Regions from separate parts of the Pseudomonas migulae genome, predicted to be linked through region 2. Evidence: predicted binding sites of a transcription regulator. Region 2 holds the regulator's gene; the other holds the start of a gene.
The links. The regulator sigma-54, encoded in region 2, starts transcription at its own class of promoters, with help from an activator protein. The targets are predictions, from matches to a motif close to ANTGGCATNNANNTTGCTNT.
Positions count from the first base shown of each region.

Region 1: J2Y86_RS27345 (CmpA/NrtA family ABC transporter substrate-binding protein) is a predicted target of sigma-54. The motif match lies at 6,827-6,846, and genes of this name have one in related genera.

Region 1 is NZ_JALJWR010000001.1:5,936,416-5,944,034, forward strand. It holds gene J2Y86_RS27320 (nitrate reductase) at 1-86, opposite strand, end outside; partial or broken gene J2Y86_RS27325 (NAD(P)/FAD-dependent oxidoreductase) at 107-1,306, opposite strand; gene J2Y86_RS27330 (bifunctional protein-serine/threonine kinase/phosphatase) at 1,680-3,350, opposite strand; gene J2Y86_RS27335 (nitrate/nitrite transporter) at 3,358-4,569, opposite strand; gene J2Y86_RS27340 (ANTAR domain-containing response regulator) at 4,905-5,480, opposite strand; gene J2Y86_RS27345 (CmpA/NrtA family ABC transporter substrate-binding protein) at 5,496-6,707, opposite strand; gene J2Y86_RS27350 (helix-turn-helix domain-containing protein) at 6,885-7,619, shown strand, end outside.
Region 2 is NZ_JALJWR010000001.1:4,837,476-4,845,094, reverse strand. It holds gene J2Y86_RS22180 (KdsC family phosphatase) at 1-464, shown strand, start outside; gene lptC (LPS export ABC transporter periplasmic protein LptC) at 472-1,044, shown strand; gene lptA (lipopolysaccharide transport periplasmic protein LptA) at 1,031-1,579, shown strand; gene lptB (LPS export ABC transporter ATP-binding protein) at 1,579-2,304, shown strand; gene J2Y86_RS22160 (RNA polymerase factor sigma-54) at 2,489-3,982, shown strand; gene hpf (ribosome hibernation-promoting factor, HPF/YfiA family) at 4,057-4,365, shown strand; gene ptsN (PTS IIA-like nitrogen regulatory protein PtsN) at 4,378-4,842, shown strand; gene rapZ (RNase adapter RapZ) at 4,845-5,702, shown strand; gene J2Y86_RS22140 (HPr family phosphocarrier protein) at 5,718-5,993, shown strand; gene J2Y86_RS22135 (ZIP family metal transporter) at 6,164-7,057, opposite strand; gene J2Y86_RS22130 (superoxide dismutase) at 7,088-7,619, opposite strand, start outside.

The sequences.
Region 1 (7,619 bases), 1.1 Mb from region 2:
AGGATGCGCTCGGCGTCATGCTCGATCAGCACGCCGCAGCCGACGCCGCAGTAGCAGCAGGTGGAAGCGGTGATCTGGCGGTTCATCAGCTGGCTTCCCGCAAGGCTTCACCGAACATCAGGTGATCACGGATCTCGCCGATGTCCTGGTTCTCACGAATCTGCCGGAAATACCAACCGCCATCGGCCGTATCGCCATACAGGCAGGCGCCTACCAGCACATCGCCCTTGATCACCAGTTTTTTGTAGATCCCGCTGACGGGATCGGAGAGGGTGATGGTTTCGGTGCCTTCGCCGCCCATGAAGTCGCCGGCGGAAAACAGGTCGATGCCGGTAACTTTCAGTTTGGTCGAGGTCACCGACCCCTTGTAGCTGGCGAACCCCAGCCGGGCGAGATGGTTGGCGCAGACCCTGGCCTGTTCGAACAATGGCGCGACCAGGCCATAGGCAATGCCACGGTGGCTGGCGCATTCGCCGATGGCGTAGACCCTTGGATCGTAGGTTTGCAGGGTGTCGTTGACCAGAATCCCGCGATTGCAGGGGAGGCCTGATTTTTCTGCGAGTTCGGTGGCGGGGCGAATGCCGGCGGCCATCACCACCAGGTCGGCGGGAATGATGTCGCCATTGTTGAACTCGACCGACCCGACCCGGCCATTGCCGGCATCGTGCAGGGCCCGGGTTTGCTCGCGAAGGCGAAAGTGCAGGCCACGAGCCTCCAGCGCGGTTTGCAGCATCTGGCCGCTGACGTTGTCCAGCTGCCGCTCCAGCAACCATTCACCGTTGTGCACCACGGTGACGTGCATGCCGCGCAGCATCAGGCCGTTGGCCGCTTCCAGCCCCAGCAGGCCACCGCCGATGACCACGGCGTGCTGGTGGGTTTTGGCGGTGTTGATCATGACCTGAGTGTCGGCGATGTCGCGGTAGCCGATCACTCCGTGCAGGGTGTTGCCGGGGATCGGCAGGATAAACGGGGTCGAACCGGTGGCGATCAGCAGGCGGTCGTACTCGGCTTCGGTGCCGTCTTCGGCGATGACCCGGCGTTTGACCCGATCGATCTCCACCACTTTGCGGTTGAGCAGCAACTTGATGTTGTTGTCCAGGTACCAGTCCAGGTCGTTGAGCACGATCTCTTCGAAAGTTTGCTCGCCGGCCAGTACGGGCGACAGCAGAATGCGGTTGTAGTTGGCATGCGGTTCGGCACCGAAGACGGTGATGTCGTACAGCTCGTTGCTCAGCTTGAGCAACTCTTCCAGGGTCCGAACCCCGGCCATGCCATTGCCGATCATCACCAGTTTGAGTTTTTTCATCAGGTTCTCCGGGGCTCGACACATTTCGCGCAAACAAAAAAAGGCGTCCCGCTAGTTGCCTAGCGAGGACGCCTTTGTCCTGGTCCCGTTATGTCGGGAAGCCCATCCTTCGTCGTTGAAGGCTGGGCTTTATGTAAGTTGAGAGAGGTAATGCAGTGGTTGTGCCAAGTTGTCCGGGCCCCGGTTATATGGACGCTTGGCACTTTATCAACCGTTGCGGTTGCACCGAATCGAAGCGTGCTGCCCGCTAATGGAGCGGGCTGGCGATCGATTTGTGGTGGCTGTCAGTCCGCCTTCGCGAGCAAGCCCGCTCCCACGTTTGGAATGCGTTCCCCAATGGGAGCGGGCTTGCTCGCGAACGACGCGACGCCGTCTAACCATGAAATACCAAAACCAACAGCACCAGATTCACCAGCATCGCCCCCACCGCCAACGTCCGCCAGACCTTCACCGGCTCGCGCTCCAGCAACGGTCTGGGCCGCACGCTCAAACTGCGGCGCTCGCCCTGTTCCAGTACCAGCAACCATTCTTCCGCCGTTTCATATCGCTCATCCGGATTCGCTGCCACTGCGCGCTCCAGACTTTGCGCGATCCATTCAGGCAGGTCGGGCCGGTAGCGACTGGCGCTGACCGGTGCACCAAACCGCGGCCGCTGGAACGCTTCGATCTCGCCGTAGGGATAATGCCCGGTGAGCAGGACATACAAGGTCACGCCCACGGCATACAAATCCTGTTGCACGGACGGCGGGTCGCCGCGAAAGGCTTCCGGCGCGATATAGCTGGGTGTTCCGGGCAAGGTCGAGGCCTGGTCTTCAGACAGGCCAGGGCAGTAGGCGAGACCGAAGTCCAGCAGGCGCAGCTCGCCGTCATCCCCCAGCAGCAGGTTTTCCGGTTTGATGTCGCGATGGAGAATCTGCCGTCGATGCAGCATGCCGACGGCCCGCAGCAAACGTTCTGCCAGATCCTGCCATTGAGCCAGCGGCAGCATGGCGTTCCGCGAACTCAGTTGCTCCAGGGTAGAACCGGAATATTCACGCATCACGTAGTACAAATGCTGACGCTGTTGGGCGGCATGGACTTCAGGGAAATGCCGACCGGCCACACGCTTGAGAAACCATTCTTCCGACAACAATGCCTGCCCAGCCAGGTGATCGTCGCGCAGTGCAACGGGCAAGGTTTTCAGCAGCCAGGGTTGTTGCTGAGCGTCACGCACCCGATAAAGCAGGGACTGCTGGCTCTGCCCGAGCACCGCTTCTACCTGCCAGCCCTCAAAGGTCTGGTCCGGTTTCAGCGCTGGCGGCAGTGGCCATTGCTGCAGATGAATCAGCGCGTCGCCGATACTCGTTTCACCGAGGGCGTCGACCCGCACCAATAACGCGCTGGCATTGTCCTGGCTGCCCGCCAGATGCGCCGCACTCACGAGGGTTCGCGCGGCACTGTGCAAATCCGGTTGATCACGCAGGATCGCCGCGATGGCGGTATCGCCCAGCACAGCCCAGATGCCATCGCTGAGCAGCACGAAACTCTCATCGAGGCGCAATTCGCCATCGAGAAAATCCAGCACCAGATGCTGATCGAGGCCCAGCGCCCGTTTGAGCACATGCTGCATGCCCGGTTGATCCCAGACGTGGTCTTCGCTGATCCGTTGCAAGTGATCGGCGTGCCAGCGATAAACCCTGCAGTCACCGACATGCGCCAGGGTAAATCGCCTGCCGCGCATGACCAGGGCACTGACGGTGGTGAGCAGCGGTTGCCCACCGCCATTGGCCTGCAACCAGCGATTCTGTGCCAGCAGCAGGCGATCCAGTGCCTGGGCGACGCCCCAGGTTTCCGGCGTTGCGTAATAGTCCAGCGCCAGCGCCTGTAAGGTCGAGCGGGCGGCGAGCCCACCATCGGCGCACTGGCTGACGCCGTCGGCGATGGCGAACAGGTAACCCTTGCTCGCAGCCAGCGCCGGCGCGGGAGTGACCAGGCGCAGGGCGTCCTGATTCTCCTCGCGCGGTCCCATGGCGCTGGCTTCGGCGAAGCTCAGTTGCAGGCTCATTCAGCCCTCACACCCGCGCGGCGGTGACGGCAGCCGAGCCCCAGGTGGTTCTCCAGCGACGCTTCACGCCGTGCAGGCCGAACCAGGCGAGGACGCCGAGGCTGGCGAACAGCCACAAGGCCAGTTGATAGCTGCCGGTGCTTTGCTTGATCGCACCCATGCCCGCCGCGAGGGCGAAACCACCGATACCCCCAGCCATGCCGATCAAACCGGTCATCACGCCGATTTCACGCCGAAAACGCTGTGGGACCAATTGGAAAACCGCGCCGTTACCCGCACCCAGACCGAGCATGGTGCAGACGAAAAGTGCCAGTGCCGCGTAGGAGCTCGGCAAGTTGAAACCCACCGCCGCGATACAGATCGCCGCCACCGTGTACATCGCCAGCAAGGTGCGAATCCCGCCGAAACGGTCAGCCAATGCACCGCCCAAAGGACGCATCAGACTGCCGCCGAACACGCAGGCCGCGGTGTAGTAGCCGGCAGTCACCGGGCTCAGGCCATATTGGTCGTTGAAGTAGCCGGGCAGGGCGCTGGCCAGGCCGATGAAGCCGCCGAAGGTCACGCTGTAGAAAAACATGAACCACCAGCTGTCGCGGTCACCCAGGGCCTTGAAGTAGTCGGACACCGACTTGGCTTTCGGCCGTTCAGGGGCATTTTTGGCCAGCCAGGCGAAGACGATGATGGTCAGGATCAGCGGGATCAGGGCGAAGCCGAACACGTTACTCCAGCCAAACGCGGCAGCCAGCACCGGGGCGATCAGGGCGGCGAGCACGGTGCCCGAGTTACCGGCACCGGCGATGCCCATGGCCTTGCCTTGATGCTGCGGCGGATACCATTGCGACGCCAGCGGCAGGGCCACGGCGAAGGATGCACCGGCCATGCCGAGGAACAGGCCCAGCAGCAGCGCCTGTTCATAACTGTGGATGCCCAGGTTCCAGGCGCCGAACAGGGCGCAGATCACGATGACCTGCCCGATCAGCCCGGCGGTTTTCGGCGACAAGCGATCCGCCAGCATACCCATGATGAAGCGCAACACCGCACCGGCCAGAATCGGCGTGGCAACCACCATGCCGCGTTGTTGCGTGGTCAGGTGCAGGTCGGCGGCTATTTGCACCGCCAGCGGGCCGAGCAGGTACCAGACCATGAAACTCAGGTCGAAATAGAGGAAGGCCGCGAACAGAGTCGGGGTATGGCCGGATTTCCAGAAGCTTGAATTCATCGCGCACCTCAGCTGTGAGTCGTCTCGAGAAGGAGTCATGAGCTTGCAGGTGGGGCGCCGCAACGGCCGCACCACCGGCCCCGGGCTGTGGGGCCAAAACAAAAAAACGCCGCCACCGGATTCGCCTTGGGCAAATGAGGTGAGCGACGTCTTTGTCGTAGGTGGGGCAACCGCCGTTGGTTACCTGTGGTGATTACTTAGCGAGATCTGTGCCAACAACTCGAGACCGAGTCGCTGCCAATCGCGGGCAAGCCCGCTCCCACAGGATTGGTGGTGTTCACAAAACCTGTGGGAGCGGGCTTGCCGCGATGAGGCCCAGACAGCCACTGCAATACTCAGCCCAGCAGTTCACTCATCGCAATAATCTGCTCCGCCACCTGAATCAGTTTCTGCTGGCGGCTCATGGCCTGGCGCCGCATCAGCGTGTAGGCCTCTTCCTCGTTGCAGTCTTTCATCTTCATCAACAACCCCTTGGCCAGCTCGATGCGCTTGCGCTCGGCCAGTTGCTGGTCGCGGGCGTGCAGCTGGGCGCGCAGGGCCTGGTCGCTTTCGAAGCGCGCCATGGCCACGTCGAGAATTGGCTGCAAGCGTTGTGCGTGAATGCCTTCGACGATGTAGGCGCTGACCCCGGACTTGATCGCCTGGCGCATCACCTCGGGGTCATGTTCGTCGGTAAACATCACGATCGGCCGCGGCTGGTCGCGGGACACCAGCACCACTTGCTCCATCACATCGCGGCTCGGTGACTCGGTATCGATCAGGATGACGTCCGGACGCACCGTTTCGACGCGCGCGGGCAGGTCGATGGTCAGGCCGGATTCGTCGATCACCTCGAATCCGGCTTCGGTCAGGGCGGCTTTCAGCCGGCCGACTTTCTTCGCGGTGTCGTTGATCAGCAGGATACGCAACATGTTCGCAGTCTCCTGTCAGCGGCTGGCGAGTAGGGGCGAGCTGTCGCTCATGGCGTGCAGCTTGAAGCTGCGGGCATAACCGGCCGGGTCGCTGCCGTCCCAGGTCTTGCCGTCGATCAACTGGCTGCTGCGCATTTCCTGGCCCGACGCGGCAACACCGACGGCGGTTGCGGCCTCTCGATACAAGTCTAGTTGCTGGACTTGACGGGCCACCGCGAGGTAGTCCGGGTCGTCGCGCAACAAGCCCCAGCGGCGGAATTGGGTCATGAACCACATGCCATCGGAAAGGTAAGGCAGATTGACCTCACCGCCGCCATGGAAACGCAGTGCGTGCGGGTCTTGCCAGCGATTGCCGAGACCGTCGGCGTAATCGCCAAGCAGGCGCGGTTCGATGCAATCGAGCGGTGCATCGAGGTAATCCGGGGCGCTCAGCAACTGCGCGGTGCTGCGGCGATTCTCGGCGCTGTCGTCGATGAAACGGCTGGCTTCCAGAATCGCCATCACCAGGGCCCGGGCGGTGTTGGGGTATTGCTCGACGAACGCGCGGGTGCAACCGAGGACTTTTTCCGGATGGTCGGGCCAGATCGTCTGGGTCGTCGCCATCGTGAAGCCGAGATGCTGTTTTACCGCGCTGGCGGACCAGGGCTCACCGACACAGAAACCGTCGATCCGCCCCGCTTGCAGGTGCGCGACCATTTGCGGCGGCGGTACGACCACGCTGTCGACATCGTGCAATGGATGAATGCCCTGGCTCGCCAGCCAGTAATACAGCCACATGGCGTGTGTTCCCGTTGGAAAGGTCTGGGCGAAGGTGAGTTTTGGGCGAGTTTGGTGCACGTGGCGGTCCAGTGCTTCAGGACCGGTCACGCCGAGCGCCTGCAAGCCGTGGGAAAGGTTGATGCTCTGACCGTTCTGGTTCAGGCCCATGAGCACCGCCATGTCGGTCCCCGCGACGCCGCCGATGCCCAGGTGCACGGCGTAAATCAGACCGTAAAGGCTGTGGGCGGCATCGAGTTCGCCGCTGACCAGTTTGTCCCGCAGGTTGGCCCAGGAGGACTGGCGCTTGAGGTTCAAGGTCAGCCCGTAAGGCTGGGCAAAACCCTGGGTGGCAGCGACCACCACCGAGGCACAGTCGCTCAAGGCCATGAAGCCGAGGTTGATGTCGGTCTTTTCCGGGGCATCGCTGCCGTTGACCCAGGCCAACGGGCTGGCTAGTGGTTCGTTCATCGCGTCTTCACCTTGCAAAAAAAAGCGTCGTCCCGGGTCCGCGCATGAGCAAGGCCGGGTGACGACGCCATTGTCCTGGCACTCATGCCGCCGTTGACATGAGTGCTGATACTTCTGTGGGTGCAAGGCATATGCCAGTCCGGGTTTCATCAGTTTTCCATCAGGACTTCCCGCGCCATGTCTTTCATCCTGCCTGCCCTTGATCGTCAGGCTGCAAAGGAGGTTGGCGTGCAAACCGAATCACTACGTGCCACCCCATTCCCGGATGCTCGTTCCGGCGAGCGGGTATTGCATCTGCGTGTCAGCGAATCGACCGACCTGCAGGGTTCGGCGCAAGGCCAGCGGTTACCCGGCGGCTGGGAAGGGCTGATCGCGGTCAGCGAGACCCTGCAAATGACCGGTGGCTGTGTGCAGGTGCTGCCGCTGTCCGAAACGCGGCTGGTGAAATTGCAGGTCTTTATCGACTTGAGTGATGCGTTGAATGGCCAGCGACCAAACCATACATCGTGGGCGATGTTGCCGGTGACGTACGAGACCGTTCGGTCGGAGCGCGCACTGGAACGCTGGTACATCGAGCAGGCCATGGGCGGAGGTCCGGCTTTTCAGACCTTTGCCAGTGTGCTGCGTCAGACCGAGAGTTACGGGCTTGTGCGATTCCTGCTGGAGCAGGGCACCCGCAGTGAAAAGCTGAGCGACCTGGCGCAACGCTATGGCGTATCCGTGTCGCACTTTCGTCGATTGTGCCGACAGGCACTGGGCAGTGCAGCCAAGCCTGCAATGCGCGGTTGGCGCACGGCTCAGGCGCTGTTGAACATGAGTCTGCGGGACTGTTCGCTGACGGATGTCGCGCTGGAGTCCGGCTTTGCCTCTTCTTCGCATTTCTCCAAGGAAATCCGCGAACTGGTGGGTTTC
Region 2 (7,619 bases):
GTGTCCTGACCGACGGGCGCCTGTACTTCCTTGAAGACGGCAGCGAATTCAAGACCTTCAACACGCTCGACGGCCAGGGCATCAAGATGTTGATGGCAGCCGGCGTACAGACCGCTATCATCAGCGGCCGCAAGACCCCGGTGGTCGAGCGACGGGCGAAGAACCTCGGCATTCCCCACCTGTATCAGGGGCGCGAAGATAAACTGGTGGTACTGGACGAACTTCTCGCCCAACTCAACCTAAGCTATGAGCAAGTCGCCTACCTCGGTGACGACCTGCCAGACCTGCCGGTGATTCGCCGCGTCGGCCTGGGCATGGCAGTGGCCAACGCCGCCAGTTTCGTGCGTGAACACGCCCATGGCATCACCCAGGCCCGTGGCGGCGAGGGTGCCGCCCGCGAATTCTGCGAATTGATCCTGCGCGCCCAGGGCCGCCTCGATGCGGCCAACGCCGCGTACCTGTGAGCCAACTATGCTGAGCAAGAAATTTCGCAACATCCTGATGTTCGGTTGCATCGCAGCGATTTTTGCGGCGGTCGGCTATTGGAACATCAGCCCGGAACGCTTCCTCGACCAGCCAGTGGCAAAGGTCGATGAAAGCGCGATCGACTATTACGCACTCAACGCCCACAGCGTGCAGTACTTGCCGGACGGCAAACTGCAGTACGAAATGACGTCCGACAAGGTTGAACACCTGAAGGCGACCGAAGTGACGCTGTTGACCAATCCGGACCTGAACCTGTTCCGCGGCACCCAGTTCCCCTGGCACGTCCAGAGCGAGCACGGCGAAGTCAATCCGGATGGCACCCAGGTCGAGCTGATCGACTCGGTGCGCATCACGCGTTTCGACGAGAAAAACCGCAAGACCCTGATTACCACCACCCGCATGACAGTGTTCCCGCAGCAGCAATATGCGCAGACCGATCAACCCGTTAGAATCGACGGCGCTGGTGGTGTCTCGACTGGCAAGGGAATGAAAGCGTATTTGAAAGAAAGCAGGATACACCTGCTATCGAACGTAAGAGGACAGTATGAGGCTCGTTAAAACTCTCCCTATTTTGCTCGGTCTGGGCGCAGCACTGGGAAGCGTGAGCGCCTGGGCTCTGCCGAACGATCAACAGCAGCCTATCCGCATCCAGGCCGACGATGCCCAACTGGACGACAAGAATGGCATTGCCACCTATAAAGGTGACGTGATCATCACCCAGGGCTCGATGATCGTTAAAGGCAATACTGTGACCATGACCCGCACCGCTGCCGGCGACATCGACGTGGTGACTTCGGTGGGCAACCTCGCCTATTTCGAACAACTGCAAACGGCGGGCGACACCAAGCCGGTTCAGGGCTGGGGTGTGACCATCCAGTATCACGCTTCGCAAGACCGCGTCGTGCTGATCGATCGCGCCAAAGTTGTCGATAAAGACGGTAACGTCACTCAAGGCGAGAAAATCGTCTACGACACCAACAAAAAACTCGCCAGCGCCGGCCGTGCCACAGGCACCAACGTGACCGAGTCGCGTCCGCGCATCGACATGGTGATCCAGCCGAAAAAGAAAACCGAAGAGCAAAAGGCCCCTTAATGGCAACTCTGAAAGCTCAGCATCTGGCCAAGAGCTACAAGAGCCGCCAGGTCGTGCGCGACGTCAGCCTGTCCATCGACAGCGGTCAGATCGTCGGCCTGCTTGGTCCGAACGGCGCCGGCAAGACCACATGCTTCTACATGATCGTCGGGCTTGTCCAGGCTGATCAGGGGCGCGTCCTGATCGACGATCTGGACGTCAGCCACCAGCCGATGCACGGTCGTGCGAAGGCGGGTATCGGCTATCTTCCGCAAGAAGCGTCGATCTTCCGCAAACTCTCGGTCGCCGATAACATCATGGCCATCCTCGAGACGCGCAAGGAACTCGACAAGGCCGATCGTCGCAAAGAGCTGGAAAGCCTGCTGCAGGAATTCCACATCAGCCACATCCGGGACAACCTCGGCATGAGCCTGTCCGGTGGTGAACGCCGCCGCGTGGAAATCGCCCGCGCTCTGGCGACCAACCCGAAATTCATCCTCCTCGACGAACCCTTCGCCGGTGTGGACCCGATTTCCGTGGGCGACATCAAGCAGATCATCTACCACCTCAAGGCCAAGGGCATTGGCGTGCTGATCACTGACCACAACGTCCGTGAAACACTGGACATCTGCGAAACCGCCTACATCGTCAACGATGGCCAGCTGATCGCCGAAGGTGACTCTGCCACCATCCTGGCCAACGACCTGGTCAAGGAAGTGTATCTGGGCCACGAGTTCCGCCTGTAAGCGCTGAGGTGTCTGGCTGGTTGTCCGAGCGCTCGCCGCGATAAAAAATCAATACTTTTTTATTGTTACAGCGCTCTAGGCAAACGCTGCAGTTTCGGGCATATAATTTGCTTATGTTTGGCGCTTCGGCGCCCTGTAGTGGATGGCGCATGTGCGCCGGCGAATAAGGTGTTAAGCCCCTGCCATGAAACCATCGCTAGTCTTGAGAATGGGCCAGCAGCTGACGATGACACCGCAGCTGCAACAGGCCATCCGCCTGCTCCAATTGTCGACCCTGGACCTGCAACAGGAAATCCAGGAAGCCCTGGAGTCCAATCCGATGCTCGAACGCCAGGAAGAAGGCGACGACTTCGATAACGCCGACCCCTTGGCCGACAAAGCCGAACAGCAACCCAACGCCGATGTTTCGGAACCCTCCTACCAGGAAACCGCCCCGACGGTGGACAACCTCGACGAGGGCGACTGGAACGAGCGCATTCCCAACGAACTGCCCGTCGACACTGCCTGGGAAGACGTCTATCAGACCAGCGCCAGCAGCCTGCCGAGCAACGATGACGACGAGTGGGATTTCACCACCCGCACATCGGCCGGTGAAAGCCTGCAGAGCCATCTGCTGTGGCAACTGAACCTGGCGCCGATGTCCGACACCGATCGCCTGATCGCCGTGACCCTGATCGATTGCATCAACAATCAGGGCTACCTGGACGAAACCCTCGAGGAAATCCTCGAAGCCTTCGACCCGGAACTCGACATCGAACTGGACGAGATCGAAGCCGTCCTGCACCGCATCCAGCAGTTCGAACCGGCCGGCATCGGCGCCCGCAACCTCGGTGAATGCCTGCTGCTGCAATTGCGCCAGCTGCCCGCCAAGACACCCTGGCTGGCCGAGGCCAAGCGCCTGGTCACCGACTATATCGATTTGCTCGGCAGCCGCGACTACAGCCAGCTGATGCGCCGCATGAAGCTCAAGGAAGATGAACTGCGCCAGGTCATTGAACTGGTCCAGAGCCTCAACCCGCGTCCTGGCTCGCAGATCGAGTCCAGTGAAGCCGAATACGTCGTTCCCGACGTGATCGTGCGCAAGGACAACGAGCGCTGGCTGGTAGAACTGAACCAGGAATCGGTACCGCGGCTGCGGGTCAACGCCCAGTACGCCGGTTTTGTGCGCCGCGCCGACACCAGCGCCGACAACACCTTCATGCGCAATCAGCTACAAGAAGCCCGCTGGTTCATCAAGAGCCTGCAGAGCCGTAACGAAACGCTGATGAAAGTTGCCACCCAGATCGTCGAGCATCAACGCGGTTTTCTGGAATACGGCGACGAAGCGATGAAACCGCTGGTACTGCATGACATCGCTGAAGCGGTGGGCATGCACGAATCGACGATTTCCCGGGTGACCACGCAAAAATTCATGCATACCCCTCGGGGCATATATGAGCTGAAATACTTTTTCTCCAGCCATGTCAGCACCTCCGAAGGCGGCGAATGCTCGTCCACGGCGATCCGCGCGATCATCAAAAAACTGGTTGCGGCGGAAAATCAGAAAAAGCCGTTGAGTGACAGCAAGATCGCTGGTTTACTGGAGGCACAAGGCATTCAGGTGGCTCGCCGCACCGTCGCCAAGTACCGCGAATCCCTCGGGATCGCGCCTTCGAGCGAACGCAAGCGGTTGATGTAGAGCCACGCCACAGCGTTCCAGTGGTAGATCATCTGATCTACCGCTTTATGCACTGGCAACGAAGGAGAAGCTGTATGCAAGTCAACATCAGTGGACACCAACTGGAAGTGACCGAACCTCTTCGCACCTACATCGGCGAAAAACTCGAACGATTAGAACGGCATTTCGACAAGATCACCAACGTGCAGGTCACGATGACGGTCGAGAAGCTGAAGCAGAAAATCGAAGCCACGCTGCATATTCCCGGCAATGAAGTGGTCGCAAACGCGGAACATACCGATATGTACGCGGCGATCGACGCGCTGACCGACAAGCTGGATAAACAACTCAAAAAGCATAAGGAAAAGACCCAGAGCCTCCTCCAGGGCGCGACCGGTCGTTAACACTCCCAACCCATGATCCGACTTGAAAGCATCCTGACCCCCGGCCGTTCCCTCGTGAACGTGCCGGGCGGCAGCAAAAAGAAAGCCCTCGAGCAAATTGCCAACCTTATCCATAAAGAAGTGCCGGATCTGGAGATGCAAGATGTCTTCGAGGCTTTGATTGCCCGTGAAAAACTGGGCTCGACCGGTTTTGGTAACGGCATCGCCATCCCCCACTGCCGCCTGAAAGGCTGCACCTCGCCGATCAGTGCCTTGATGCACCTGGATGCTCCCATCGATTTCGACGCCATCGACGGCGCCCCGGTTGACCTGCTGTTCGTTCTGCTGGTCCCGGAAGCCGCTACCGATGCGCACCTTGAATTGCTCCGCCAGATCGCAAGCATGCTTGATCGCAAGGAAGTCCGTGATCGCCTGCGCAGCGCCCCGAGCAATGAAGCCTTGTATCAGGTTGTCCTGGACGAGCAAAACGGGCACTAATCATGCGCTTGATCATCGTCAGTGGCCGCTCCGGCTCAGGTAAAAGTACCGCGCTCGATGTTCTCGAGGACAACGGCTATTACTGCATCGACAACCTGCCCGCCGGGTTGCTGCCGGAACTGGCCGAACGTGCGTTGATTCATACTGAGCTGGCGCAGCCGCTGGTTGCCGTCTCCATCGACGCGCGCAACCTGCCGAGCCATCTGAGCCGATTTCCGGAACTGCTCGCAGAAGTCCGCAGCCGGCATATCCAGTGCGATGTCCTGTACCTGGACGCCGACGAAGAAACATTGCTCAAACGTTTTTCGGAAACCCGCCGTCGCCACCCGCTGAGCAGCGCCAATCGCTCGCTGGCCGAGGCGATCAACGATGAAACCAACCTTCTCGGGCCGATTGCCGACCTCGCCGATCTGAAGGTCAACACCACCAATCTGAACCTGTATCAGCTGCGCGACACCATCAAGTTGCGCCTGCTGAACCAGCCGGAACCCGGCACTGCGTTTTTGGTGGAGTCTTTTGGATTCAAGCGGGGCATGCCGGTGGACGCCGACCTGGTGTTCGACGTGCGCTGCCTGCCGAACCCCTATTGGAAGCCGGAACTGCGCGAGCAGTCCGGGCTTGATCAGCCGGTTGCCGAGTACCTGGCGGCCCAGCCGGACGTCGAGGAGATGTTCCAGGACATTTCCACGTACCTGCTCAAATGGCTGCCCCGCTTTGCCGCCAGCAACCGTGCTTATGTCACCATTGCCATTGGCTGTACCGGCGGGCATCACCGCTCCGTCTACCTGACCGAACGTCTGGGTCAGGTCCTGCAAAAATCCCTGAAGAATGTCCAGGTCCGCCACCGCGACCTCAGCTAAAGGATTCACATCGCGATGCCTGCTCTGGAAATCGAAATCATCAACAAGTTGGGCCTGCATGCCCGCGCATCCGCGAAATTTGTCGGAGTCGCCGGTCAATTCAAGGATTGCACGATAAGGGTAGGACGCACGCCGGAATCCACGGTCGACGGTAAAAGCATCATGGCCATGATGATGCTGGCCGCCGGCAAGGGCACCAAAATCCATTTGAGTACGGAAGGCGAGCAGGAACAGGAAGCGCTGGACGCGCTGGTGGCGTTGATCAATAACTACTTCGACGAAGGCGAATAACACCGCAACCCGATGGGCTTTTTGTGGCGAGGGGGCTTGCCTCCGTTCGGCTGCGCAGCAGTCGTGATGTCAGTGAATGCAGTGTGTCTGTCGTACATCGGTAGCATGTTTCAGGGCCGTTTCGCGACCCAACGGGAGCAAGCCCCCTCGCCACAAAAGCTCTACACCGCTCAAGCGAGCGCGGTATCCATCACCATCATCAAACAAAACCCGATCAGCAGCCCAAGGCTGGCCAGCTTGTCGTGACCATGGCGGCGCGACTCGGGGATGACTTCATGCGTGACCACCAACAGCATCGCCCCGGCCGCCAGCGCCAATCCCAAAGGCAACAGCAACTCGGCCAGGCTCACCAGCCAGGCGCACAACAGTGCGAAGACCGGCTCGACCAACCCTGACGCCGCACCGATCAGGAACGCCTTGACCCGCGACATCCCTGCCCCGGCCAGCACCAACGCAATGACCAGGCCTTCCGGTACATCCTGCAAGGCAATGCCCATGGCCAGACTGTCAGCGTCGGGCATGCCGCCGCCGGCCGAGACGCCGACCGCCATGCCTTCAGGAATGTTGTGGGCGATGATGGCAAACACGAACAACCAGATCCGTGGCGGAATCACCGGCCGCTCCAGTGTCCCGACGAGCATCTCCGGTGAAGCGCCGGAGACCTTTCGATCCACCAGAAACAGCCCGAACGCCCCCAGCATGATGCCGAAACTGATCAGGCCGCTGGCCGCCCAAGGCGTCAGCCCCAGGCTTTCAGCCGCAGCGATACCCGGAACGATCAACGAAAACGCTGTCGCCGCGAGCATCACCCCGGCACCGAAGCCGAGCAGCGTATCGCTGACCGCCTGAGGCATGCGCCGGATCACCAGCACCGGCACCGCGCCCAAGGCGGTACCCAACGCGCAGATCGCACCGCCCTGTAAGGCGCGTAGCAGTTTCGGTTCAAGATCCAGCCACGCCAGGCCCTGGGCGACCAATAAGCTCATACCCGCCAGCAGTAACAGCGACCCCAATGCGTAACGAAACATCCGCCCACTTCCGATCGCCAGTGTTTCAGTGCCCATAGTCCGCCCAGGATTGTTTTTATAGAAGACTTAAACCAGTGCAGCCTGATAGCGCGCAGCGACTTCAGGCCAATTGATTACGTTGTAAAACGCGTTGATGTATTCCGGGCGACGGTTTTGATATTGCAGGTAATAGGCGTGCTCCCACACGTCCAGGCCGAGGATGGGCGTATTGCCGTTCATCAACGGGCTGTCCTGGTTGCCGCTGCTTTCCACGACCAGGGTCTTTTGCGGGGTCACACTCAGCCAGGCCCAGCCGCTGCCGAAACGGGTCAGCGCGGCTTTGGTGAACGCGTCCTTGAAACGGTCGAGGCCACCCAGTTGCTCATCGATTGCCTTGGCCAGCTCGCCGTCCGGCTGACCGCCGCCGTTGGGCACCATGACTTCCCAGAACAGCGAATGGTTGGCATGACCCCCACCCTGGTTGATCACCGCCGCGCGGAGTTTTTCCGGGAGTTGCTGGACGGCAGCCACCAGTTTTTCCACCGGCCACTCGGCAAACTCGGTGCCTTCGACGGCCGCGTTCAGATTGTTGATGTAGGTCTGGTGATGCTTGGTGTAG